3 regions of the Paenibacillus sp. FSL K6-2393 genome follow, and region 2 is predicted to be linked to each of the others. Evidence: predicted binding sites of a transcription regulator. Region 2 holds the regulator's gene; each other region holds the start of a gene.

Region 1 (8,445 bases), 410 kb from region 2:
CGTACAGCTGCCATCATGTCTTGATTGGGAATAATAAAAGATGAAATAGCTGTAAAAGCCACTACGATAACCATTACATTGCTGATCAACCCTGCCTCCACAACTGCCTGACCAATGACAATACCGCCAACGATTCCTACAGTTTGTCCTACTGGAGCTGGAAGGCGAACTCCCGCTTCCCTTAACATCTCAAGTGTTATTTCCATAATAATCGCCTCTACAAATGGCGGGAACGGAACTTGCCCCCGTGACTCACCAAGCGTTAATAGGAGCTTCAAAGGTATAATCTCAAAATGAAACGAAATGACGGCTATAAAAATTCCAGGCAAAAAAATAGCAATGAAAAAGGCAAAGATGCGCAATATTCTGAGGAATGACGAAATGGACCATCGGGAACTGTAATCATCAACCGTCTGAAAAAAAGACATGAACGTAGCTGGCGCAACCAGAACACTTGGCGAACCATCGACTACAACGACACAACGGCCTTGCAGTATTTGAGAAGCTGCCGTATCCGGTCTTTCTGTCGTAATCATTTGGGGAAGCAACGCAAGTGGTTGGTCCTCAATAAATTCAGCCAATTCTCCGGTGTTAATGATGGCATCCACATCAATGGATTGAATCCGTTCTTCCAGTGCTTTAATGATGTCCGGCTGGATCACATCTTCCAAATAAAGCAAAGATACTGGCGTTTGTCCCCGCTGCCCAACAATATACCGCTTCACCTTTAACTCTTTGTCCGCAATATAACGACGGATCATGGCTATATTTTGAGAACCTGTCTCTATAAATCCTTGATGAGCCCCTTTCAGTGAGGGCTCCTGCTGAGGATCCTCAACAGCGCGTTGCGGAAATCCTTTTGTATCTAATGCGTATGCAGTACTTCTTCCTTCAATAAATAACACGCTGTAGCCGAGTATAATGGAAAGTCTGAGCTCTTCCCACTTGGAGTGAGGTTTTACATAACCCACTGTTGTAATGAAATCTCCGGAAGGATTTCCGGTTTCTAGTTGAAGCGGAGCAAGAACATTTTGATTAAGTGACGCTTTATCTGTCAATTCTTCCATATAGATTATAGCGGCTAGTTCTCCGGTCTGTTTTATGCTTAACTTTCGGATGATTAAGTCGGGAGTATTCGTAAAGATTTCTTCAATTCTACCCAAGGATTCGTTCAAACTTTTGGTGATATTTTCCTCTTTTGTGTTCATGGCAGATTGATCATCCACTACCCTTACCTCCCTTCTTACAGCAACATTTCCTTATTATGACGATTATTCTTCTTGATATACATCGCGGCTTGTTCGCAGGTACATCTTATTTTCTATGTTCATTTGAGCAAATCAGTAATATCAACGTTCATATGTTCAGTAAGCATTAAGGTTACATCCACTTTTACTTTGCTCCATAATAATGTCATTTTATGAATGTAACCTCTCACCGAATAATCTACCGTTAAACTCAGCTCAGATCTCACTTCATCTATGATTTTAATATGATGTTCCTTTAGCCTTTGTTTTGATTTGTACATCTCTAAAGCAATTTTCTTTTGGGTACCGTCCAGGTAGTCAACATACACAGATTTCATTTTGAAGTTTGAAGCGTATATTTTATGCTTATCTACCTCCAGAGCACCTAAAAGATAAGGGAGCTCCACCACCCTCTTCACGAGTGAAAGTTCCTCGAAAGTCTGTCGCATTTTATACGCCTCCTTCTTCAAGTTTTACAGCGACCAATTGATCAAAATCGACCCATTCAAATCCATTTTCCATTTCAATTTTGATTTTCTTCCCAAAGGTACTGACTGAAGTGACGATCCCGTGTATATACCGATTGCCTGACTCAGTAAATATTTCAAAGGTGGCTTGCAATGTATAATTGAGCGACATATCTATATTCTGAGTAATAATCTCCCACTCATCTTCATGGATCAGTGGTTTCGCTTGATAATGAATTTGAGTTCGATGCTGTATAATTCGTTCTTTATGTTGAGGAAGCATCATGCGGCTCGATTCCCATAATCCATTGGCCTCCAGTTTTTTGCTCATTTATATTGCCCCCCAATTTTAGATGCTCGATCGATCGCTTGACCCGCAGCCGTAATGGAGCTCGCTCGTAGAATGGCAATGTCGCCAAATCGATCCTTAATGTCGTCCATCACCTGATCAATGGCCCGTTTCTGCTCTTGATCATCAAAAAAAGATAGTTGATATGTATCCGCGTTGGATAATTGAGACAGGGATACGCCTACACGGCGCACAGGTTGCCCATCCCAGTGTTGATGGAATATGCGTTTGGCTATCTTGCATACATCAACGGTTATGTTTGTAGGATCAGACAGTTTAACCTGCCTGTGAAAACCAGTGGGGTGGTCAAAATCCGCTCCAGACACACTTACGGATACGACACTACCCATCAGTCCCTTTTGCCGGGCTCTTCTGCATACTTCTGTACAGATATCGAGAATAACCACTTCGATCTCCCAAGCCTCTGTGAAATCTCTAGGCAGGGTCATTCCGTTTCCGATATCTTTTTGTGTACTGTGCGTATTGACGGTTACCGGCGAATTGTCGAGTCCATTTGCGACTCGCCAGATGACTTCTCCATTAACACCCCACTTACTTCTTAATTTGGAAAGAGGCGTATTCGCCAGGTCTCTAATGGTTCGGATGCCCATCTTCCACAGATGTTTTTCCATTCTTGAGCCTATCCCCCACATATCGCGGATGGGCTTATCTCCAATATGGAGGTGTAACTCCTCTTTTTTTAAGTGGAAAATGCCCCCCTCTGCTTTTTTAGCGATCATATCGCAGCATAATTTACTGATGATTTTGTTTTCACCAATGCCAGCTCTCGCGTATACGCCTGTTTCATTATAGATTTTGTCTTGAATTTGCTTGGCCAAATCGACTGGATCATTACCAAATAGATGCATAGACCCTGTAAAATCAGCGAATAATTCGTCTATACTGTAAGGTTCGACCAGATCGGTGAACTCCTCAATAATGGACATGATTTGAGTGGATACTTCGATGTATTCTTGCATGTGTGGTCTCACAATGATCAGTTCAGGGCACTTCTGAAGAGACTGCCAGAGTGGTTCCGCGGTAGATACACCCTTCGCTTTGGCTAGTGGACAAGCGGCAAGGATAATTCCAGAACGTCTTGCGGGGTCTCCCGCGACAGCTAATGGTCTATTTTTGTATTGAGGCATTTTTGCCTTTTCGACTGAAGCATAAAAGCTCTGCATATCAATGAGCATAATGGTTCGTTGCTTAGTCAACACTGAAATCACTCCTGTACTTTTAAGAACGTATGTTTGTATATATTATAAACCGAACACATGTTCTTTATGCAAGAGGTAAATATTTATATTTAGGCTACGACGAAGTGATGGATTCAAATCATACTAAGTCACACCAGCTGCTCCATCATTTGAACTCCCACCTGTAAACACAGTTTTCATTTTCCTGACTTAAATGCGAAAATACTTGAATATGTAATTAAGGGTGCTATTCAAAAGCCAATGCACAAAAAGCCGCTAAATTAGCGACTTCAATTGGACCATGTTCTTGTCCCGCGACAAATAATAAAAGCAGCCGACATCAGCTGCTGCTTTTTTAGTATTTTATTGTTGGATGCTACTCCATCCGCTTACATCACATTGTCCATAATCATTATCACCCACAGCAACCATCGTACCATCCGATTTCAGTCCAATTGTATAGGCACACCCCGCAGAAATAGATCTAATTTCGTGCCAGCCACTTACATCACATTGGTGATGCTTATTCGAACCCACAGCAACCATCGTCCCGTCAGACTTAAGACCAACGGTATGATAACTCCCAGCTGCAACTGCTACAATATCGCGCCAACCGCTTACGTCGCATTCCCCTTCATTATTTCTACCCACAGCCACTACCGTGCCATCCCATCTAAGCCCAACAGTATGAAAATACCCCGCCGAAACAGCTAATATGTCGCCCCAGTCGTTTACGCTACATTGGTTATACTTATTGTTACCAACGGCTGTTACCGTTCCGTCTATTTTTAGACCAACTGTATGCCAGTCACCCGTCGTGACCGATACAATATCATGCCAGCTGCTCACGTCGCATTCCCCTTCATTATTTCGCCCCACCGCAACCACGGTGCCATCTGATTTAACCCCAACAGTACGGCACCAACCTGCCGAAACGGTTACTATATCGCGCCATTCGCTTACATTGCATTGGTCATGCGTATTCCAACCGATAGCTGTTACAGTACCATCGGATTTAAGACCAACTGTATGTGCATTACCGGTGTTCGTAGCCATATGAACATTACCAGCCGCAACTGCGACGATATGGCACCAATCGCTTACCTTACATTGACCGTATTTATTATCACCCACAGCTATTACTGTTCCATCAGATTTAAGAGCAACGGTATGACGACGACCTGCCGCTATGGTACAGTTACGGACCCGTTTCGCCTCAAACACTGCTTCCTTCCGTGAATTGTAGCCCATATCTTCCTCCTCTCCACCAATTGAAAATCCTCGGTTAGTTCAACTGTAAGTCATAAAGTTTGTTGTTACATCGTACTGTTACAAAAGAAAGGCTCGCACAGACAGGGGATTCTTACTTCCCTGCCCAATACGAGCGTTTACTTCAAATGCACTCAAACGGTTGATCCAGGTGTGTATTTTTAGCAATCGTTTCATTTCATGTAGCGATATTCTAATAGATCCTTCAAGTTTGAGATTTTCCGCAGCAGCTTCTCCCCGACATTGGTTTCCCTCACCAGCTTCCGCTCCAGTTCTTTGTCCACCAATCTTTTTAGAGATAACACGTCTGTTCCGTTACATAACACATCTTCTTTTGAATTAAATTTCTGATGGGCGACGAGCTGCATGCCAAAAGAATTGTACAGCAAGGTATATCCGGCAATGCCCGTTGTGGACTGATAGGCTTTGGAAAAACCGCCGTCAATCACGATCATTTTTCCGTTTGCTTTAACAGGGCTCTCTCCACGACTTTCTTTGACTGGCGTATGACCGTTAATGACATGTCCATGATCTGGATTCAAATCAAACTCCTGCAAAATTTTTCGAGTGATCTCTTCATTTTCACGTAAATGGTAGTAAGGGTTCTTTCTCTCCTTATGTGCTTCTTTATCTTGGATAAAGTACCGTTCAAAAGTGGTCATTTCTCTCTTTCCAAAGAGCGAGGAGCATTCCCCTGTCCAGATGTACCATACCATATCCGTCGCCAGATCTTCTGTCTCTTCCGGATGTGCAAAGGCGTAACGTAAATAATCCTCAAAAACATCAAGCAATTGACGGCCGGCATATGTCTTGTCTTCAATCTGCATTTCTTCCATATTTCCTTCTTCATCCAAAGGAATACAGCCGTGGATTAACAAATTCCCGTTGTATTTTAAATAAAGACTACCCTTTTTCATAAGAAAATTCATATGTCTGGCCATCTTTTCGGAATGCTGAACGGAAAACAGCAGCTTTTCCATCACCTGGCGTTCTTCCTCCAGCAATTGTTCAGGCTTCTGCGGATTTATGGTTGCAAAACAGGTGTTTTCCAGCAGGTATGTTTTACCGCAGATGTTGATTTCATTTTTGTCGTAATCAATCTGCTCCAGCAAAAGTCTTTCAGACATATTAAAGTATGGGCGTCTCTTGATAATCGGGATTTCAAGTTTAAACTGAATCATGGCAATGGCTTGGTGAATTTTCGTGATCTGCAGAATTTCCTGCTCCGTTAGGTTATGACCAGCCTGTAGCTTAGGTCTGAAAGATGGATTGTCCTCATAGTATTTCTCCGCCAGGTTTAGCAGTGGGTGCAGATTGATTCCGTATACATCTTCGATGATATCCAGATTGTCGTATCTGGCGCAGATCCGAATAATATTCGCAAGGCAGGCCAGAGAACCCGCGTAGGCTCCGATCCAGAGGACATCATGGTTACCCCACTGAATGTCTACAGAATGGTAGTTGATCAGTGTATCCATAATTTTATCGGGGTACGGCCCCCGGTCATAGATATCTCCAACCACATGAAGATGGTCAACCACCAGGCGTTGAGTCGTATAAGCAAGGCCGATAATGAGATTGTCCGCCTGGCCCAAGGATATAATTTGCCGATATATTTCCTCGTAATAAGGATCCTTATTGTTGGTCGAATCCGTCTTGTATAAAAGCTCTTCTACAATATATACATATTGCTCCGGCAGAGCTTTACGCAATTTCGAGCGCGTATATTTTGAAGAGGCATAAGAAATAAGCTTAAGCATGTGTTCAATCGTTAGTCTATACCACTGGTTCAAAGCCTGTTTATTGCTCAGTTCCCCTATAACCAGCTGTATTTTTTCTTCCGGGTAATAAACCAATGCCGCAAAATCATTGATTTCTTGATCCGTCCAAACCTTCCGGAATAATTCTTTGATTTTCTCTTTGACGGTACCCGAACCGTTTCTTAGTACATGCTGAAAAGCCTGGAACTCCCCATGCAAATCACTGACAAAATGCTCGGTTCCCTTCGGGAGATTGGAGATCGCTTCAAGGTTGATGATCTCTGTTATGATTTTTTCTTCCGTATCATATTTCTCGGCCAATAAATCTAGAAACTGCTCATCCAAAACAGATGTCCCCCTTCAAGGAAGTATGGTGTTGTATAGCCGGGTCCAAAAGCTTTAGACCTACATAAAATTACTCTATACTTGGCATTGATTATATGGTAATTATCAGCATCGCCTTCCCCCATCATACTCCAGTTCATCATATATGAACAAATTTCATTGAATGGATTTTGAACGAAACAATGTTTTGGAGTTATAAAATAAAAAAGCCGCTAAAATAGCGACTTTCAGTGGGATCATGTTTTTGTCCCTCGACATTTTTTAACTAACTGCTATTTTACACAATGAAAAATAAACGATCTATTCTCAGAATTTGCTTCTTTAAACTCCCAATCACCATATGTTTCAATTTTTGAAAAACCGATTTGTTTCAGCGACTCATCGAATTCTTCTTGATTTCGAAACCTCAGCTGCATTTTTTCATGAACTAACACTTCATCTGTTTTTGTATTTTTTACCATTTCGTAGAAAGTGTAAATATCTCCCTCAAACCCTTCATATTCTGTATAGATTTCTAAAGGATCTCCGTTTAGTCTATCTTTAGCTAAGTCAGGAGTTTTGTCCTTCTCCCATTCTTCCCATACTTTTACCAAAGGGTTTCTTGTATCAAAAATAAAGTGACCCCCATTTTTTAGGGATCGGAATACGTCTGAGATTACTCGCTTCCAACTATCATCTGTAAGAAATACCTGTGCAACATTGGCTGTCATAATTACCGCATCATAGGTATTGGTTTGTAAATCCGCACTATCACCTATAATCCAATTCACATTTCCAGAATTATCTTTACTTCGCGCCATTTCAATCGCTTCTTCATTGGGATCTATAGCGGTAATTTTATAACCGCACTGAACAAGATGAGTAGTCCATCTTCCTGTTCCACAGCCCAGATCAGCTATGAATTCTACTTTTAATCTCTTTAACAATGCAAGGAAAAATTCATCATCTTTTCCCCAATGGTTAATCTGGTCGTATACTAATGGAATCATATATAATGTCTCCCCACTTTCAACAGCGTTTACTGTGCTCAACAGTTTGATGCCTCATACATAAACTATACAGTTTTAGTCTCATTCAGTGAACCAATAACTTCCCTGGTTGCTTCTATGAAAGATAACATGATTGGTGAAAGCGACTTGTCTTTATGCCACAACATCTGTGTATCTACCTGCAAGTCCGGAATTTGCCATGGGAGGACAACAAGTTCTCCACGTTCAACTTCAGATTTCGCGACGATCTCAGGAAGAAAGGCAATACCGATTCCTGAAATTGCACATTGTTTAATGGCTTCAGCACTTTGAAACTCTAAGTATGTAATGCTATCAATGCCCTCTTTCTCAAATGATCGATCAAACATCGTTCGATATGGACAACCCTTCTCATTTGTCAGGAACACTTCATCATGAAAATCTTCCAATTGCAGCACAGTTCGTTTGGCGAGTGGGTGATCTGGAGCAGTTAACAATCGGAAATGTTCTTCCAGCAAAGGTTCCACGGAAAGTCCACTCGAACGAATGGGTTCATCCAACATATAAACAATATCCGTGGTTCCCTCAAAGAGCGTTTGCTTGAGTTCTTGGTTCGGCACTGAGCGGAAGATTAGACGAACTCCCGGATGCTGCGAACGAAACCGTTGGAAGACAGGTGGAAGCCGATAGGAGCAAATAACCTCATTCGCACTTATCGTTAAGGTACCACTTAGTATTTCATTATCATGGACAGCACTGCGAGCTTCGTCCATTTTTTCAAGAACGCCCTGGGCGTGTGTTAAAAAGCGTTTACCCGCAGTTGTGAGCGCGAGTTGCTTGC
Region 2 (8,445 bases):
AAAGTAACCAGTCTTTTTTGTATGGATAACTAGGTTGATCACTATATAGTATGGAGAGATTAAATGGCTCAGTCGCCTTGAATGTATCCCCTACATTGTACGTCTCCATCGCTGCCTTGGTTTGAACTTCTGTGATGTCACCTCCAGCTCCGGTACCGCTGCTACATGCTGCCAGAACAACGGTCATCATTGTTGCCAACACCATTTTACCAACAAACTTACGTGGCTTTTGATTCATTTAGGTTATCCCCCTGAATTTGGTTTAGGTTGACCTTGCCTTAAAACTTTTTAATCAATCACTAAAAGTAATCATGTGAATCTTTCTATATAAATTGAACTATTCATTTACATAAAACGGAGAGGACAGAAAAAACCTGAAAAAGCGAAGCGCTCGCCTTAAAGCTTTCTGAAAGAAAGCTTCATCGGAAGCATATGCTATCACCGGATTTTCCCTTTTAAAAAGGGAATCGAAAAAATCTGGGGATAACAGCGATTGAAAGGTTATTCTGTCATCGGAGTGTTCCGTGTAAATCATCTTTAGTTCAATTTATATAGATGCTGCGTATTACTGTTTAACAGACCCTAACATGATACCGGTTACAAAGTATCTTTGGACAAATGGATAGATGGTGAGTATCGGCAAGATGGTTAATACCATCGTTACTGACTTAATATTGGCAGCAATCTGTGTCAGGTTATCAGCTGAGGTTGCACCGGCAGATGCCCCGCTTGTCGCTCCTGCAATCATATTGCGCAAATAAATGGTGACCGGGAACAGTTCTTTTTTGTCCAAATACAGAAAGGCTGGGAACCAGGAATTCCAATGACCTACTGCGTAGAACAACACCATGGTTGCCATAACTGCTTTACTAAGCGGCAAAATAATGCGTAACAAGATCCCGTAGGTGTTCAAACCGTCTATGGAGGCAGCTTCCTCCAGTTCTTCAGGCATATTTTCAAAAAATGACTTCATGATCAGCATGTTGTATATGCTAATTGCGCCAGGAACAACAAGTGCCCACATGGTGTTGTTGAACCCAAGGGAATTAATCAAGACATAGTTTGGAATCAATCCACCACTGAAGAACATCGTGAATACGGCGAACATCGTCAGAAACTTGCGACCCATCAACCTCTTTTTGGACAGAGCATATGCGAAAATAGTCGTCATGAACATGGAGATTAACGTACCTACTACAGTGTAGATAATCGTATTTTTATAATTGGTCCAGAACATGCTGTCACGCGAGATGGTCTTGTATGTCTCCACATTGAATCCTCTTGGAAACAAACTAACCTTACCGGAATTAATATAGGACTCACTACTGAAGGATTGTGCCACGACATTTAAGAATGGATAGAGTGTTATGAATACCACGAACAGCAGAAAGATGACATTGAATACTTTAAATACCTTGTAAGATCTGGATTCCTGCATGATGCTCCTCCTTTACCATAAGCTTCTTTGTGTCAGTCTGCGTGAGATGGCATTTACGGAGAACACCAGGATCAGACCGATCAGCGATTCGAACAAGCCAATTGCGGTAGCATAACTGAAGTTACTGGATTCCAATCCGACCCGATAAAGGTAAGTGGAGATCACATCAGATGTCTCGTAGATCAACGGGTTGTACAAGAGTAAGATTTTTTCAAATCCAACAGCCAGGAAATTACCCATGTTCAAAATCAATAACGTCACAATCGTTGGCAAGATCCCTGGTATTGTTACATGAATCGTTTGCTTCCACCGATTGGCACCATCGATACGCGCAGCTTCATACAAAGAATCATCAATGGTTGTCAGTGCAGCCAGATACAGAATTGCTCCCCAACCCATACCCTGCCATACCTCAGAAGTGATATAGATTGTTCTGAACCATTCAGCCCGCTGCATAAAAGGAATATTGTCTCCGGTAAAGAAAGCCACCAGCCCATTAATGGAACCATTCACTGCTGTCAGCTGCAGGATCATACCCGCAACGATAACGATGGACAGAAAATGAGGCAAATATGACGCGGTCTGTACAAACTTTTTGAATCGTTTACTCTTCACTTCGTTAAGCATCAAGGCAAAAATGATTGGAACCGGGAATGTAAAGAGTAACGCAAGTCCGCCTAACATCAGCGTATTACCGAATACTCTCCAGAAGGTAGGGTCCTCAATAAACATTTTGAAGTACCTTAATCCAACCCACGTTTCTCCAAATATACTTCCCCCGGGAACAAAACGTCTGAACGCAATCACATTACCAATCATCGGCCCATATTTAAAAATAAGGAGATAGATGATGGGAAGGATTAATAGTGAATACAGCTGCCAGTCTTTGCGGAACAAAGTTGCTGCCGTTCGTAATCTGCTCTCTTTACGTAAAGATGTCATGGTTAACGTTGTTTTAGCGGTTTCCGACTCCATGTGTTTTCACTCCGATCCAGGACTTGATAAGTAAGAGTAATTCATGTACAACTCCCATCGTTTCTCCTCTTGTAGAAGACAACCAATCCTTCAACTTCACCCCCACTACGAAATAGATAAATGCCAAATGTAAGCGATATCAATTTGATGTATTATGTAAAATCACACAATCCAAGGTGCTTCACATCATTAATTAGCACTTACTAAGTGGTGTGATCTCCAAATCGAAATAAGCTTTTTCAAAATATTAAGCGCTTACAATCAATAGAAAATAATTAGCAATAACTCCCTGCTTCCATTTTAATGAAGTAAGTCAAAAAGAAATTGCTTTAGGACAATCTAAATACTAGTCATACTAGTATGTTAGTTATATTCTAATCCAGCTTCCCCCTAATTTCAATAACTTTTAGTAAAAAAAATGGAGATCTCTTTTAACAAGGTAATTTAGTCAACAAGCTCAAATAAAAAAACATTGGTAACTTCAAGAACGACATCATCGTTCATAGAAGCTTCCAATGTCTCAGGGTGCTGAGGAAAGATGTTATAGCTGATCTGCTTAGAAATTAGCAATAAGCTGATTTAATTCCGATAAATGCGTTATTTCATGGTCTGGCGCATACGTTTCATTGTTGGTCTTATGCTCACGGTTAATCCATACGGATTGGATGCCAGATGATAAAGCACCACGAATATCAGTCGTTAACTTGTCTCCAACCATCATGCTCTCTTCGGGTTTAACACCCAGTTTATTCAAAGCATGTTCAAATATCGACGGATCTGGTTTTCCTTTTCCGAAGTTACCCGAGATAATAATCTCATCAAAGAAAGGAGTCAATTCAGGTACACCATCCAACTTCTCTTGTTGCAAAGCAGGACAACCGTTCGTTAACAACAACAGTTTGTACTTTCCTTGTAACTGGCGCAAGGTGTCCATCGTTTCTTCGTATACATGAGGTCTGGATCTCCGTTCTACTCCAAACTGCGCGGCCAACTGTTCAGCAAGATCTTCCCGATCTATACTCAACTTCAACAAGCCACGACGCCAGGATTCTTTACGGTAAACTGGAGCAAGTTGTTCCAACTGACGGAACTCAGGTTGATCCCCACCAGTAAAGTTCGCCCATAGGCCTTCAAACGGATTGATTCCAATCATTTTGGTAAAAGGAAAGGTTTCATATGATTCATACAGTCCACGTGCCTCATTACGAACAGCTTCTTCAAGTTCTTCTGGTTTGACCCCAGTCTCTTGCGCTGCAATTAGACAAGTCTCATGAAAAGCTTCTCGAACACTACGCTCATCCCACAATAAAGTATCATCTAGGTCGAACAAAATCGCTTTTAACGCCATTCCGATCATCTACCCCTTTATGCAATAATTACTTTTCGACGGTTTCCACGGTGATCTGGTGTGCTTTTGCAAACTTCAGCAAACGTTCTGCAATCGCATCTGTATCGTAACGGTTCAATAACTTGGTGAACACCCATCTTTTCCCGCGACTGTTATGTTCGATAACAACTGTACCTGGTTCAATTCTGAATTTGACAATATCGTCAACCCCGATTGAACGTTCACGATTACCCTTCGTCGTGATAATCCGATTACTGCTAATCTTGATGTATGGACGGCGAAGCATGAAGATGACTGCCAAAAATACGTAAAGCAGCATCGTCACCCAGTCCCAGGTTGTCATCGGAGCTTGCACAAGGAACGTGCTCATAAACAGATACAAAAAGGCGAGACCGATCAAAAATATAGGGAACAACAGGCTGCGCCCCTTAAAGACTTCTTCACCTGGTGTACCTGTGATTGGTTGACCACTTTTTTTGCGTTGCTGATTTAACTGCTTGGAATTTTTCTTAACCGTTCTCTCGAACGAACGCGACATGAGAATCCCCCTTATGTGTCTTTGTATCGGCTTACATAATTGCAAACCAACATTTCCCCCTATAAATTGCACACTCAAAATAACAGGAAGAAACCTAAATATCATAATGATATCATTAGGTTTCGTTAGTGTTTGAGTTTGCCTTGGTGGCCTTTGTCATTCTCATCATCAACAATCTCAATGGTATCCAGTTGTTGTCTGAAATTGCTGCGAATATTGCTCAAATAAATCTCTCTTAGCTCGGCACGTTCAGCAAGTTCTTCCTCCGACAATCCAGTGGACTTTTGCTTACGAGCCAATTCGTTAATGCGTGCTACCAGACTATCTATATCCAAGCTTGTCCCCTCCAAAAATACAAAGTCATATTAACTTTGCCATTATAAAGGCAGCTTGTCAAGCTGACACGCGTTAACACTCATTGATGTGCATTTTATTCTGCAAATTGCGGTAGAGCTAGTACTTGTCCCACTTGGATGGAAGTTGTATGAAGTTGATTCACTTTCTTAATTGCTTCTATATAAATACGTGTATCCATATTCGTCGGTTTATGTTCCAAAGAAATACTCCATAATGTTTCCCCTTGTGAAATAGCTATCTTTCCTCCAGGCAGAACATCATTCTCATTGCCAGCAAATACAGTTAAAACGGTGCTACATCCAATAAATATAATCAAAGAGGTAATGGCTACCTTTAACATCCATGAAGAAATCTTGAAACGCGCTAAAACATTCTTGTAGTTCCCTATTTTAGTCTTCACCAGTTCCGAATTCATTGGTTCATAAATGCTTTGATAAGTAGAATATCTCATTAAATACCCGCCTCCAAACGTTTGTTCCTATCTGTTGAAATCAATATAACACGAACACTTGTTTTGTTCAATAGATTTTTAGAACAATTGTTCGCTTCTTTTTTGAAGGAGAAATTTCTTAATTGAAGTTCTTTTGCAAAGCATTTGCAGTATTATGCTCTGCCTTTTGGACAAATTCGGTTCTAAAAGTTAAAAAACACTGATTTAATGCCATTTTATTTAGAACTTATGTTTGTACGAACGGAGGTTCTATGTTATAATTTTCCCAAACGTTACTAAAATGGGGTTGATACGGTATGTCGAAGATATCCAGCAGGCAGCAGGCTATTCTGGAGTTTATACGAAATGAAGTCCGGTTGAAGGGGTATCCTCCTTCCGTACGGGAAATTGGTGAAGCGGTTGGACTGGCTTCCAGCTCAACAGTACATGGACATTTGGATCGTTTGGAGAAAAAAGGTTTGATCCGACGCGACCCTACCAAGCCAAGAGCCATTGAGCTTTTGAGCCAGGAAGAATCTGAGCATTCTCATCAATTTGCTCATAGCGTTGCACGTATTCCTGTCGTTGGTAAGGTTACAGCAGGGGTTCCAATCACTGCAACTGAGAACATTGAAGACTACTTCCCTCTTCCTACACATTATGTAGGCGAACAGAAAGTGTTTATGCTTTCAGTAGTCGGAGATAGTATGGTGGAAGCTGGAATCGTTAACGGAGATTATGTTATTGTCCGTCAACAGCAAACTGCTGATAACGGTGATATCGTCGTTGCAATGACTGAAGACGATGAAGCTACAGTGAAAACGTTCTATAAAGAAAAAGATCATATTCGCCTTCAACCGGAGAATGCGACCTTCGAACCTTTACGTTTGAAACATGTTAGTATTCTGGGTAAAGTCATTGGCCTTTTCCGAGATATTCATTAATATTTAACTTGAGTAACAAAACTAGATGTAATGAAATACGAAAGAGGTTGTCCTGATCAACAGGACAACCTCTTTTTTTCATGTTTATGTTATTTTAGCGGCTAATTATTCACTGCGTTTCAGAACACTCTTGTGATGCGAGAACACATCAAAGCTCTGTTGTCCGTGATATGAGCCCATACCGCTCTCTCCTACACCACCAAACGGGAGATAGTGTGAAGTCATATGAGAAAGTGTGTCATTAATACATCCCCCACCGAAGGATACTTGATTCAGAACCTGATCCTGCAGTTGCTCATCCTGTGTGAAGAGATATAACGCCAATGGTTTTGGCCGGCGAACAATCTCATCCAGCATAGGATCCAGGTCACTGTACGTAAATACAGGAAGAATCGGACCGAAAATCTCTTCTTGCATGACAGCTGATTCCCAGTTCACATCGCCAAGTACAGTCGGCTCAATGAGCAACTGCTCACGTACAGAACGTCCACCAATCAGCGTTTTGCCATCTGTAAGGAACCCCGACAACCGATCAAAGTTACGCGCATTGACAATGTGCGGGAAATCAGCGTTCTGTAACACATCGTCCCCAAATTTATATTTGATCTCTGCGCCAATCAGATTGATCAATTCATCATGAACTTGTTCATGTACAAGCAAGTAATCCGGAGCAACGCAAGTTTGCCCTGTATTCAGGAACTTACCACGAACAATACGCTGAGCCACCAGCTTCAGATCTGCATCACTATGGACAATAGCAGGACTTTTACCGCCCAACTCAAGAGTTACAGGAGTCAGGTGCTCAGCAGCTGCCTTCATAACAATGCGACCAACACCTGTGCTTCCTGTGAAGAAAATATAATCAAACTTCTCTTTCAACAATACTGTGCTGGCTTCAACTTCCCCTTCCATAACGGCAATATACTCCTGAGGGAATATCTCCTGAATCAGATCATACGTCAGACGAGATACGGCTGGTGTTAATTCAGAAGGCTTGATAACTGCACAGTTACCGGCTGCAATTGCTCCAATCAGTGGACCAAAGGCCAGTTGGAAAGGATAGTTCCAAGGTGCAATTATAAGAGCCACTCCGTATGGTTCAGGGTAAATGGTGCTCACCCCATCCGGCATAGCCGAATTGGTTGGAACTTGTTTGGGTGCAGCCCATTCCTGCAGATGTTCTAATGCAAAATCCAGTTCACCCAGAACAATGCGAATCTCGGAACCGTAAGCTTCCGCCTCAGATTTGTTCAAATCTGCCCGAAGTGCATCTTGAATCCGTTGCTGATACTTTTCAATTCCTTTTCTAAGCTGTTGAAGAGCATTAATTCGATACTCGATATTTTTAGTTTGTCCTGTATAAAAAAATGTACGTTGTTCTGTCACTAGTTGTTTTGCTTGATCCATATTAACATCTCCAATTAATTATTTAAAATTAAATTGCTCAAAATTTAATTAAAGTATACCTCTTCTATATGAAACTTTCAACATACAAATGAAACATCCATTTGTATATATTGGAATGATGGTTTGAATTTTAAAAGAGTGAATGTTAGTATTCCTTTCTATTTCGTGGCTATCAGAATTTCTAAGGAAGTTTGATTTAAATCTTTTGTTTCAGACAGTTTAATGCACTGTAAGAAAGAATTCTAATTTCAGTTTCTCTTTAATGGGTTACTAGATAATGACAATGGTTTTTGCGCTGTTACTAACATGAATTGATACATTTCTTCAAAATAGAAATGTTTAGTTACCACATATAAAAAACTCCCCTTTCATTAATGAAAAGAGAGCTTTACGATTATATATCGGTGAACGAATACATCATGTTAAAAGTAAGCCATGGTTACAGACAAACATAGGCTTCTTTGGTGACCCTTTTATCTGCTTCCATCTATATAACTCATCATCAGTTATTTTAAGTTTTCCACGCAATCATGTGCCTAGTTTCGTGTTTTTTATGAATTGCCCATACCTTGATTTGATGGTAATCAACAGGCTCTATTCTTAAACATCCCGGGTTTGCACACTTTCCACCAGTCTCACTAAGAAGTTTTTTTGTTTATCTAGATAGGTTTTTCCTTCTTTATGCAACTCCCTAGGATAATTCGCGTAATAATTACACTATCCTGTCCGTTATCTTAAAACTATTTTTAAGTCTAATTCCGCTGGGCTACACTTAATTGGAAAGAAAACATAATACCTTTTTCACCAAACTTGATTTATAGTCTTAATTGCTACGTTTGGAATCTTTTTAATCGCATTCTTTACAGGTATACTGCCCGGTTTTATACCAGCCTTCAAAATATCTGTAGCAGCTTGTCTGGTAAGACACGAAAAAACCAACGTTTTAACTTCATCATCTTTTGGATTATAACCACGCATGTGAGCAATGGCAGCTATCACTCGTATTTG
Region 3 (8,445 bases), 1.5 Mb from region 2:
TTACACAAACCGAGAAGGAAATTGGCACTCGTTATGACTTCAAGGGCAGCAAGAGCAGCCTGAAACTGGATAAGGATGCGTTAACGATCGTATCTGATGATGAGACCAAACTCAAGGCTGTCATTGACGTGCTGCAATCCAAAATGGCGAAGCGTGGTCTACCATTGAAAAACATTGATTACGCAAAGGTAGAGCCAGCGTCTTCTGGTACAGTCCGACAGCGTTTGAATTTTAAACAGGGGATTGATCAGGACATCGCCAAGAAAATCAATATTCTAATTCGCGATTCCAAGATGAAGGTGAAGAGTCAGATTCAGGGAGACCAACTCCGGGTAACTGGTAAGAGTAAAAATGATTTGCAAGCTGTCATGCAGCTGCTAAATGGTGCTAACCTACCTCTGGATTTGCAATATACAAATTTCAAGTAATATGGCCTTTTTGTAGCAAAAGTGTTTTTTGACACTGTATTGGGCGTATATTATACTAAGTGTGCATTGCTGGCAGTCATGCATCAAGTCCAGTCCTCATCGTTTGCTGACTTTGTGAAAAGCAGTACATCTTCTGGAAGTCACCGGAACGTTTAAAGCGGTTTTGCTTTTGAGCGGTTGACTTTATTTTTTGCGTTTCTACATAGTGGGATCATGTTAATATGGATTGACATTGAAACTGTACATTTCATGTTCCGGATGATGATAACGGGATTATGATGATTGTTTGGAGTAATGGAGGATATGAGGGAGGGCGTCTTGTGAATTTACCCAACCGGATTACGCTTGCACGAATTTGCTTAATCCCTTTTTTGATGGTGTTCCTGCTCGTGGATTTTCCATTTTATCCAGAGCCGTTGCAGCTTGGAAGCTTTTCGCTTCCGTATAATCAACTGATTGCTGCTGTTATTTTTATCATCGCCGCAAGCACAGATGGAATTGACGGATACCTTGCGCGGAAAAATAACATGGTTACCAATCTGGGGAAACTGCTCGATCCACTCGCAGACAAGCTGCTGGTTACTGCAGTTTTGATCTCGCTTGTGGAGATGGGCAAGCTGGATTCCTGGATTGCAGTTGTTATTATTAGTCGTGAATTCGCAGTTACCGGCTTGCGTCAAATTGCATTGCTGGATGGTTCGGTTGTTGCCGCTAGTGCTTGGGGCAAGCTGAAGACTGTAGTGCAGATTGTGGCGATTGTGCTGTTGCTGTTGAACAATTTCCCGTTTTCATACACGGGTATTCACGTCGATATTATTGCGGTATGGGCAGCAGCGCTTATTACCATCTGGTCGGGTATCGATTACTTTATCAAAAACAAAAATTTGCTTCATTTAACAAAAGCATAATGGTTTGTTCTTAAATGGGTAATCATGAAGGAAGCATTGGGTCAGGGGCAATAGGAAATTATCCTATTGCCCTTTGATCACTCACCACGTGTACAGGAGGATGCTCAATGAAGGCAGAAATCATTGCAGTTGGCACAGAGCTACTGCTTGGACAAATCGTCAATACCAATGCCAGATACCTATCCCGTGAATTGGCTGCGATGGGGATCGATGTATATTTCCAAACGGTGGTTGGGGATAACCTGAACCGTCTTAGTGAAGCTATACGCATTGCGCAGGGCCGTGCAGACGTTATTTTGTTTTCCGGTGGCATCGGACCTACCCAAGATGATTTGACCAAGGATGCGCTCGCAGCTGTTCTTAACCGGAAACTGCATACAGATCGAATGGCAATGGACAAAATTGAGAGCTTTTTCAGAGATCGTAATGTGGATATGACAGAGAATAACCGACGTCAGGCGATCGTTATTGATGGCGGAACACCTCTGGCCAACGAAACAGGACTTGCGGCAGGAAATGCGATTTCTGACAATGACAAATATTATGTTGTAATGCCTGGACCACCTAAAGAGTTGATTCCAATGTTTGAACAGGAAGTCAAGCCTTGGCTGTTCCAGCATGTGCTCACAGAAGAGATGCCAATCTATTCCCGAATGCTCAAATTCGCAGGTATTGGTGAATCTGCTTTGGAAGATCGACTATTGGATCTGATTGACGCGCAGACAGACCCTACGATTGCTCCTTACGCGAGCGAAGGCGAAGTTACGGTACGTGTCTCCACGAAGGCTGCGAGTGAGGGAGAGGCGAAGCTGAAGCTGGATGCGATGGAGGTTCAGATTCGGGAGCGTTTGACAGAACATCTCTACGCGAACGAGGATGTGCCTATAGAGTACACGATTGTAACCATGATGTCTGACATGGGGTTGACGCTCAGCGCTGCTGAGAGCTGTACAGGGGGGCTTGTCATGCAAAGTCTGACCTCTGTACCCGGAAGTGCGTCAATGCTCAAAGGTGGAATTGTTTGTTACTCCAATGAAATTAAAGAAAAGTTGCTGAATGTGCCTCATGATTATCTGGAAGGTGAAGATGCACCAGGGGCGGTAAGTCCTGAGGTTGCAAAAGTGCTTGCTGAACAGATCCGTATGATTGGCGATGCTGATTTTGGCCTGGCTGTTACCGGTGTAGCTGGACCGGGATATTCGGAACGTAAACCACCCGGACTTGTCTTCATCGCTCTTGCTGAACGTGGAAAAGAGACGGAAATTCATGAGCTGCGTATTAATGGTAATCGTGAGACTGTTCGCATTCGTTCAGCCAAAGCGATTCTCTATCGCTTATGGCAAAAACTTGTGGCGATGGATTGATTAGTTAATAGCTTCGATTGCATTTACAGTTCCAAGCAAGTATAATTAAGGAAGACGGAAGAACCGTAGAATTAGGCTTTACAGCCTTGTTTACGGTTCTTTTTTCTGTTTAATGGAAAGTTTCCTTGAGGAAGAGGCGCCTCGGCCTTTACAAAAAAAACGAATGTATGTTCGAAAAAAAGCTTGGCAAACGTGTTAAAACAAGGTATCATTATCTTATAAACAGTAAAGGGTGTGAGCTTATTGTCAGACCGTCGTGCCGCGCTTGATATGGCGCTCCGTCAAATAGAGAAGCAATTTGGTAAAGGATCCATCATGAAACTGGGTGAGTCCACTCATATGAATGTGGAAATTATTCCCAGTGGTTCCTTGGCTTTGGATATTGCATTAGGAACAGGCGGCTTGCCTAAAGGCCGTATTGTTGAAATATATGGACCTGAATCCTCAGGTAAAACAACTGTCGCATTACATGCGATTGCTGAAGTACAACGTGTTGGTGGACAAGCAGCATTTATCGATGCCGAGCATGCTCTTGATCCTCAATATGCAAGCAAATTGGGTGTTAACATTGACGAATTGCTTCTATCTCAGCCAGATACGGGTGAGCAAGGGCTGGAAATTGCAGAAGCTCTTGTACGCAGTGGTGCAGTAGATATCGTTGTTATTGACTCCGTAGCTGCCTTGGTTCCAAAAGCAGAGATTGAAGGCGAAATGGGTGATTCACACGTTGGTTTGCAAGCGCGTTTGATGTCTCAGGCGTTGCGTAAATTGTCTGGTGCAATCAGCAAATCCAAAACAATCGCAATCTTCATTAACCAGCTTCGTGAGAAAGTCGGCGTTATGTTTGGTAACCCGGAAACGACACCTGGTGGTCGTGCTCTGAAGTTTTATTCTACAGTACGTCTGGATGTGCGTCGTATTGAGAGTATCAAATCAGGCAATGACATGATTGGTAACCGTACTCGTATTAAAGTTGTGAAAAACAAAGTGGCACCTCCGTTTAAACAAGCGGAAGTGGATATCATGTATGGCGAAGGTATTTCAAGAGAAGGCAGTATCATTGACATTGGTACAGAGCTGGACATTGTTAATAAAAGTGGTGCATGGTACTCCTACGAAGGCGAGCGTTTAGGACAAGGCCGTGAGAACGCAAAGCAGTTCATGAAAGAGCATAAAGACATTGCTGAAATCATTGAACAAAAAATTCGGGTAGCTAGTAACTTGACTACCGCAGTTCCTGCGCCAACTAGTGAAGAGCAACAAAAAGAAGCAGAAGAAGAACAAGAATTGTTTGAAATCAACGAGTAATTTCTCAAGTCCTCCCTTGTAGGGAGGACCCTGAGGGTGTTCCCCACTGGGCTCCGTAAACTTATCTGATTGAGCTTGGATCAATCTGGATAATGGATTGTAGTGGGAGTACTCGTGCTGTCTAACAGCCCCTGTCCCAATGGACAGGGGCTGTTAGCACGCTAACTGTGGAGTAAAGGCCGGGCAGAGTTCCCGGTCTTTTGTATTATTAGTGTTCTTTGTCTTATGTGTGGAGATGTGCTTGGCGTAGTCAGAATGAAAATGTTATGAAAGGGGAGACCTGAATGGATCAACATGACGAGGATTTATATGAAGAAGCAGAAGAGGACGGCCTATCCCAATTTCCGGATAACGAAGAACTTATTATTACACGTGTAGAACGAACGAAGAGCAGGCAAGCTCGTTATCGAATCACTTTTGGCATCCACTCCATTACGGTTCTTGAAGATGTGATGATTAAATACAGGATGACTCAAGGCAATACGTTTATGAAAAAGGATCTGGAAGAAATCATTGTAGCTGACGAGCGACAGCGGACCTATGCACAGTCTCTGCGCTTTTTGGAGCATAAGCCGCGTACGCGCCATGAATTAAGTCAGAAACTTCGTCAGAAGGAGTTTGCTGCACCATTAATTGAAGAGACGTTGGATCGACTTGAGCGGGAGAAGTTAGTGGATGACGATCTATTTGCGAAGGAATGGACAAGACAGCGTATGGAGGGCAAGCGGAAGGGAAAACTGTGGATAAGGCAAGAGCTGCGTCAAAAGGGCATTGCCAATGATCTCATTGTTGAGGCACTAGAAGGTATTAGTACAGATGCGGAATTTGAGACTGCCTTGAGTGCCGGACGCAAAAAATGGAATCAGGTCAAAGGGGACGTCAAAGAGAAGAAAAATAAAACGCTTCCCTTCCTAATGAGACGTGGTTTTTCAATGGATATGGTGCGCCGGGTCGTGAATTGTTTAATTGAAGAAGATGAGGCTGGGGACCCTGAAGATGACGAAGCGTTGTTATGGGATTAGCAGACTAGAGTCTCTATACTGCATTCTCTTGACAATTTCTTTCGTCAAATACTAAAATGGACATGAGTCTGTAAGAAATGGACAACCCTTTTTCCTTCCAAAAAAGCGGTTTCGGTTTCTTAAGATTTATACCATTCTTAATTATGGGTTCGCTGGAAACAGTGAATAGTACGTGGAAACATGTACATGTGAAATGAAAATCGGCGGGGGATCGCCGTGAGTATTCGTTATTCCCAAACATATGTAAGGTTTGAAAACTGCAAATTGACCCAAGGAATGCCTTGGAGGAACCAACGAGGAGGTGAACAGTATGGAAATTGCAATCACGATCGCTCTCGTTGCAGCCGCGCTATTCATTGGGTTCGGAGTAGGATATTTTATTCGCAAATCTCTTGCAGAGGCTAAAATCTCTAGTGCGGAACAAGCTGCCGTACAAATCGTGGAGAACGCGAAGAAAGAGGCAGAAGCACTGAAGAAAGAAACAGTGCTGGAGGCGAAGGATGAAATCCATCGCATTCGCGCTGAAGCTGAAAAAGACACTCGTGAACGTCGGAATGAAATTCAACGACAAGAAAGACGATTGTTGCAAAAAGAAGAGTCGCTGGATAAAAAATTGGAATCACTCGAACGTAAAGAAGAGCAAGTGGCTAACAAAGAGAAACGAATTGATGAGACTCAGCAGCAGATCGAAATGATCTACAAAAACCAGGTGACAGAGTTGGAACGTATATCCAACCTCACCATGGAAGACGCACGCAGTATCATACTGTCCAACGTAGAACAGGAAGTTCGTCATGAGACGGCTCAAATGATCAAGGACATTGAACAACAAGCGAAGGAAGAAGCGGACAAAAAGTCCCGCGAGATTATTACACTCGCCATCCAACGTTGTGCGGCTGACCACGTAGCGGAAACAACGGTATCTGTTGTTACTCTGCCAAATGAAGAAATGAAAGGCCGGATTATCGGTCGTGAAGGACGTAACATCCGTGCGCTTGAAACCCTTACAGGGATTGACCTCATTATCGATGATACGCCAGAAGCTGTTATTCTGTCGGGCTTTGACCCGATTCGCCGTGAGATCGCCCGTACTGCCCTGGAGAAACTGGTGGCTGATGGACGTATTCACCCGGCACGGATTGAAGAGATGGTTGAGAAATCCCGCAAAGAAGTGGATGAGCGCATCCGTGAATACGGTGAGCAAGCTACCTTTGAAGTGGGCGTGCATGGTCTGCATCCGGATCTGATCAAAATTTTGGGCCGGTTGAAGTTCCGTACAAGTTACGGTCAGAACGTCTTGAAACATTCCATGGAAGTCGCTTATCTGGCTGGACTGATGGCTGGCGAACTCGGAGAAGACGTAACTCTGGCAAGACGTGCAGGTCTATTGCATGACATCGGTAAAGCGCTGGATCACGAAGTGGAAGGATCACACGTCGAAATTGGCGTGGAACTGGCGAAGAAATACAAAGAACATCCGGTTGTAATCAACAGTATCGCGTCCCATCATGGAGATTGCGAAGCGACTTCGGTCATTGCCATGTTGGTTGGCGCAGCAGATGCGCTATCCGCAGCAAGACCAGGCGCACGCCGCGAAACGCTGGAAACGTATATCAAACGACTGGAGAAGCTGGAAGAAATCTCAGAATCCTTCGAAGGTGTCGAGAAATCGTACGCCATTCAGGCCGGACGCGAAGTTCGCGTTATGGTACAGCCTGAGAAGATCGATGATGCTGAAGCCTTCCGCTTAGCCCGTGACATCACGAAGATGATTGAGAATGAACTCGACTATCCGGGTCACATCAAAGTCACCGTTATCCGGGAAACCCGTGCGGTTGAATACGCAAAATAGAGCATTACGGAAAAGTGGCCGCAGTAGTGGGCCACTTTTCCTGTTGATAGCCTGTTAAAAGGCAACTACACATTATGGAGCATGAGATAGAGTCCTGCAAAGGTTCAACATTTGAAGTAAGAGGACTTTGCAGGAATTGAGGAGGCAGTAATCAATGAAAGTTTTGTTTATTGGTGACATTGTAGGTAACGTGGGACGTAAGGCATTAAAGGAAAATTTACCATATCTGAAATCGAAGTATAAGCCACATGTAGTGATTGTGAATGGTGAAAATGCGGCAGCAGGTCGCGGCATTACCGGTGCAATCGCAAATGAGTTTTTCAACTGGGGTGTACATGGTATTACACTTGGTAATCATACTTGGGACAATAAGGATATTTTTGATTTTATAGATGATGAGCCCCGCATGATTCGTCCAGCGAACTTTCCACCAGGCACACCAGGACGAGGATACACGGTTGTCAAAGGCGAAGGGAAAGAGCTAGCCATTGTCAATCTGCAAGGAAGAACATTCCTGCCTGCTCTGGATTGTCCATTCCGTGTAGCTGATGAAATTGTAGATGAGCTACGCCAAGACTATAAATGTATTTTAGTTGATATGCATGCTGAAGCGACGTCAGAAAAGATTGCCATGGGATGGCATCTGGATGGACGTGCGTCGCTTGTTGTAGGTACACATACACATGTACAGAGTAATGATGATCGGATTTTGCCTGGAGGAACAGCTTACTTGACGGATGCAGGCATGGTAGGACCTCGTGACGGCATATTGGGTATGGAGCGTGAGGCCGTGCTGCGTAAGTTCTACACCCAGCTACCTGTACGTTTTGTTGTGGATGATGGCAAATGGCACTTCCATGGTGTTTTTGTTGAAATTGATGAAGCCACAGGTGCGGCAACACGCATCGAAAAAATTCGTCTGATGGAGGACGAGTGGCGCATGGAATAGGGGTATTGTCCCATTTTGCAGGGAAACCCGCCTAAAAAGAAGGAATTTTTTTGCCTCCCGCGAATAACATCTAGTAAGTGGAAACAAACTTTCAACATTCCCAGGGAGGTACTTACCATGGATGTATTAAAAGTTTCAGCAAAGTCCAATCCTAATTCTGTAGCCGGCGCTCTTGCAGGGGTTCTTCGTGAACGTGGAAATGCTGAACTGCAGGCAATTGGAGCGGGAGCACTGAACCAAGCCATTAAAGCGGTAGCGATAGCCCGGGGATTTGTAGCACCAAGCGGAGTTGACCTGATTTGTATTCCAGCTTTTACAGACATTGTGATCGACGGCGAGGACCGAACGGCCATTAAGCTGATTGTGGAGCCCAGATAATACATGCAGTATGCATTGAACCTGTTTACGATGTAGACAGGTTTTTTTGCGTTTTTTTTTCAATAACTTATAGAGGAGGGTTTAAGATGTCCATGTCTGAATGGCGTGTAGCTGATTTTCACTGTGATGCACTGAGCAAAATTTTGATGCAGCCTGCTCTTTCATTTGAAGATGCTCCACAACTGGATGTGAACTTGCAACGTTTGAATGAGGGGAATGTAGGATTGCAGGCGTTC

What was found. Region 2 encodes LexA, which represses DNA repair genes until DNA is damaged. Its sites were predicted from a motif close to CGAACATATGTTCG; they were not measured.
Region 1: a site for LexA is predicted at 3,306-3,319, ahead of MHI14_RS14705 (DNA polymerase IV). Genes of this name have one in related genera too.
Region 3: a site for LexA is predicted at 2,861-2,874, ahead of recA (recombinase RecA). Genes of this name have one in related genera too.

What each region holds. Positions count from the first base shown of each region.
Region 1 is NZ_JBBOCU010000001.1:3,312,923-3,321,367, forward strand. It holds gene MHI14_RS14690 (spore germination protein) at 1-1,208, opposite strand, end outside; gene MHI14_RS14695 (hypothetical protein) at 1,328-1,696, opposite strand; gene MHI14_RS14700 (YolD-like family protein) at 1,698-2,045, opposite strand; gene MHI14_RS14705 (DNA polymerase IV) at 2,042-3,259, opposite strand; gene MHI14_RS14710 (RCC1 domain-containing protein) at 3,626-4,513, opposite strand; gene MHI14_RS14715 (fructose-1,6-bisphosphatase) at 4,705-6,636, opposite strand; gene MHI14_RS14720 (class I SAM-dependent DNA methyltransferase) at 6,909-7,625, opposite strand; gene MHI14_RS14725 (LysR family transcriptional regulator) at 7,691-8,445, opposite strand, start outside.
Region 2 is NZ_JBBOCU010000001.1:2,899,810-2,908,254, reverse strand. It holds gene MHI14_RS12855 (ABC transporter substrate-binding protein) at 1-238, opposite strand, end outside; gene MHI14_RS12850 (carbohydrate ABC transporter permease) at 566-1,438, opposite strand; gene MHI14_RS12845 (ABC transporter permease) at 1,451-2,380, opposite strand; gene MHI14_RS12840 (HAD family hydrolase) at 2,970-3,761, opposite strand; gene MHI14_RS12835 (hypothetical protein) at 3,790-4,299, opposite strand; gene MHI14_RS12830 (DUF896 domain-containing protein) at 4,425-4,634, opposite strand; gene MHI14_RS12825 (LysM peptidoglycan-binding domain-containing protein) at 4,730-5,107, opposite strand; gene lexA (transcriptional repressor LexA) at 5,404-6,030, shown strand; gene MHI14_RS12815 (aldehyde dehydrogenase) at 6,136-7,437, opposite strand; gene MHI14_RS12810 (hypothetical protein) at 8,239-8,415, opposite strand.
Region 3 is NZ_JBBOCU010000001.1:4,427,520-4,435,964, reverse strand. It holds gene MHI14_RS19495 (YajQ family cyclic di-GMP-binding protein) at 1-428, shown strand, start outside; gene pgsA (CDP-diacylglycerol--glycerol-3-phosphate 3-phosphatidyltransferase) at 749-1,336, shown strand; gene MHI14_RS19485 (competence/damage-inducible protein A) at 1,444-2,700, shown strand; gene recA (recombinase RecA) at 2,944-4,008, shown strand; gene MHI14_RS19475 (regulatory protein RecX) at 4,293-5,030, shown strand; gene rny (ribonuclease Y) at 5,341-6,882, shown strand; gene MHI14_RS19465 (TIGR00282 family metallophosphoesterase) at 7,037-7,831, shown strand; gene MHI14_RS19460 (stage V sporulation protein S) at 7,949-8,209, shown strand; gene MHI14_RS19455 (dipeptidase) at 8,296-8,445, shown strand, end outside.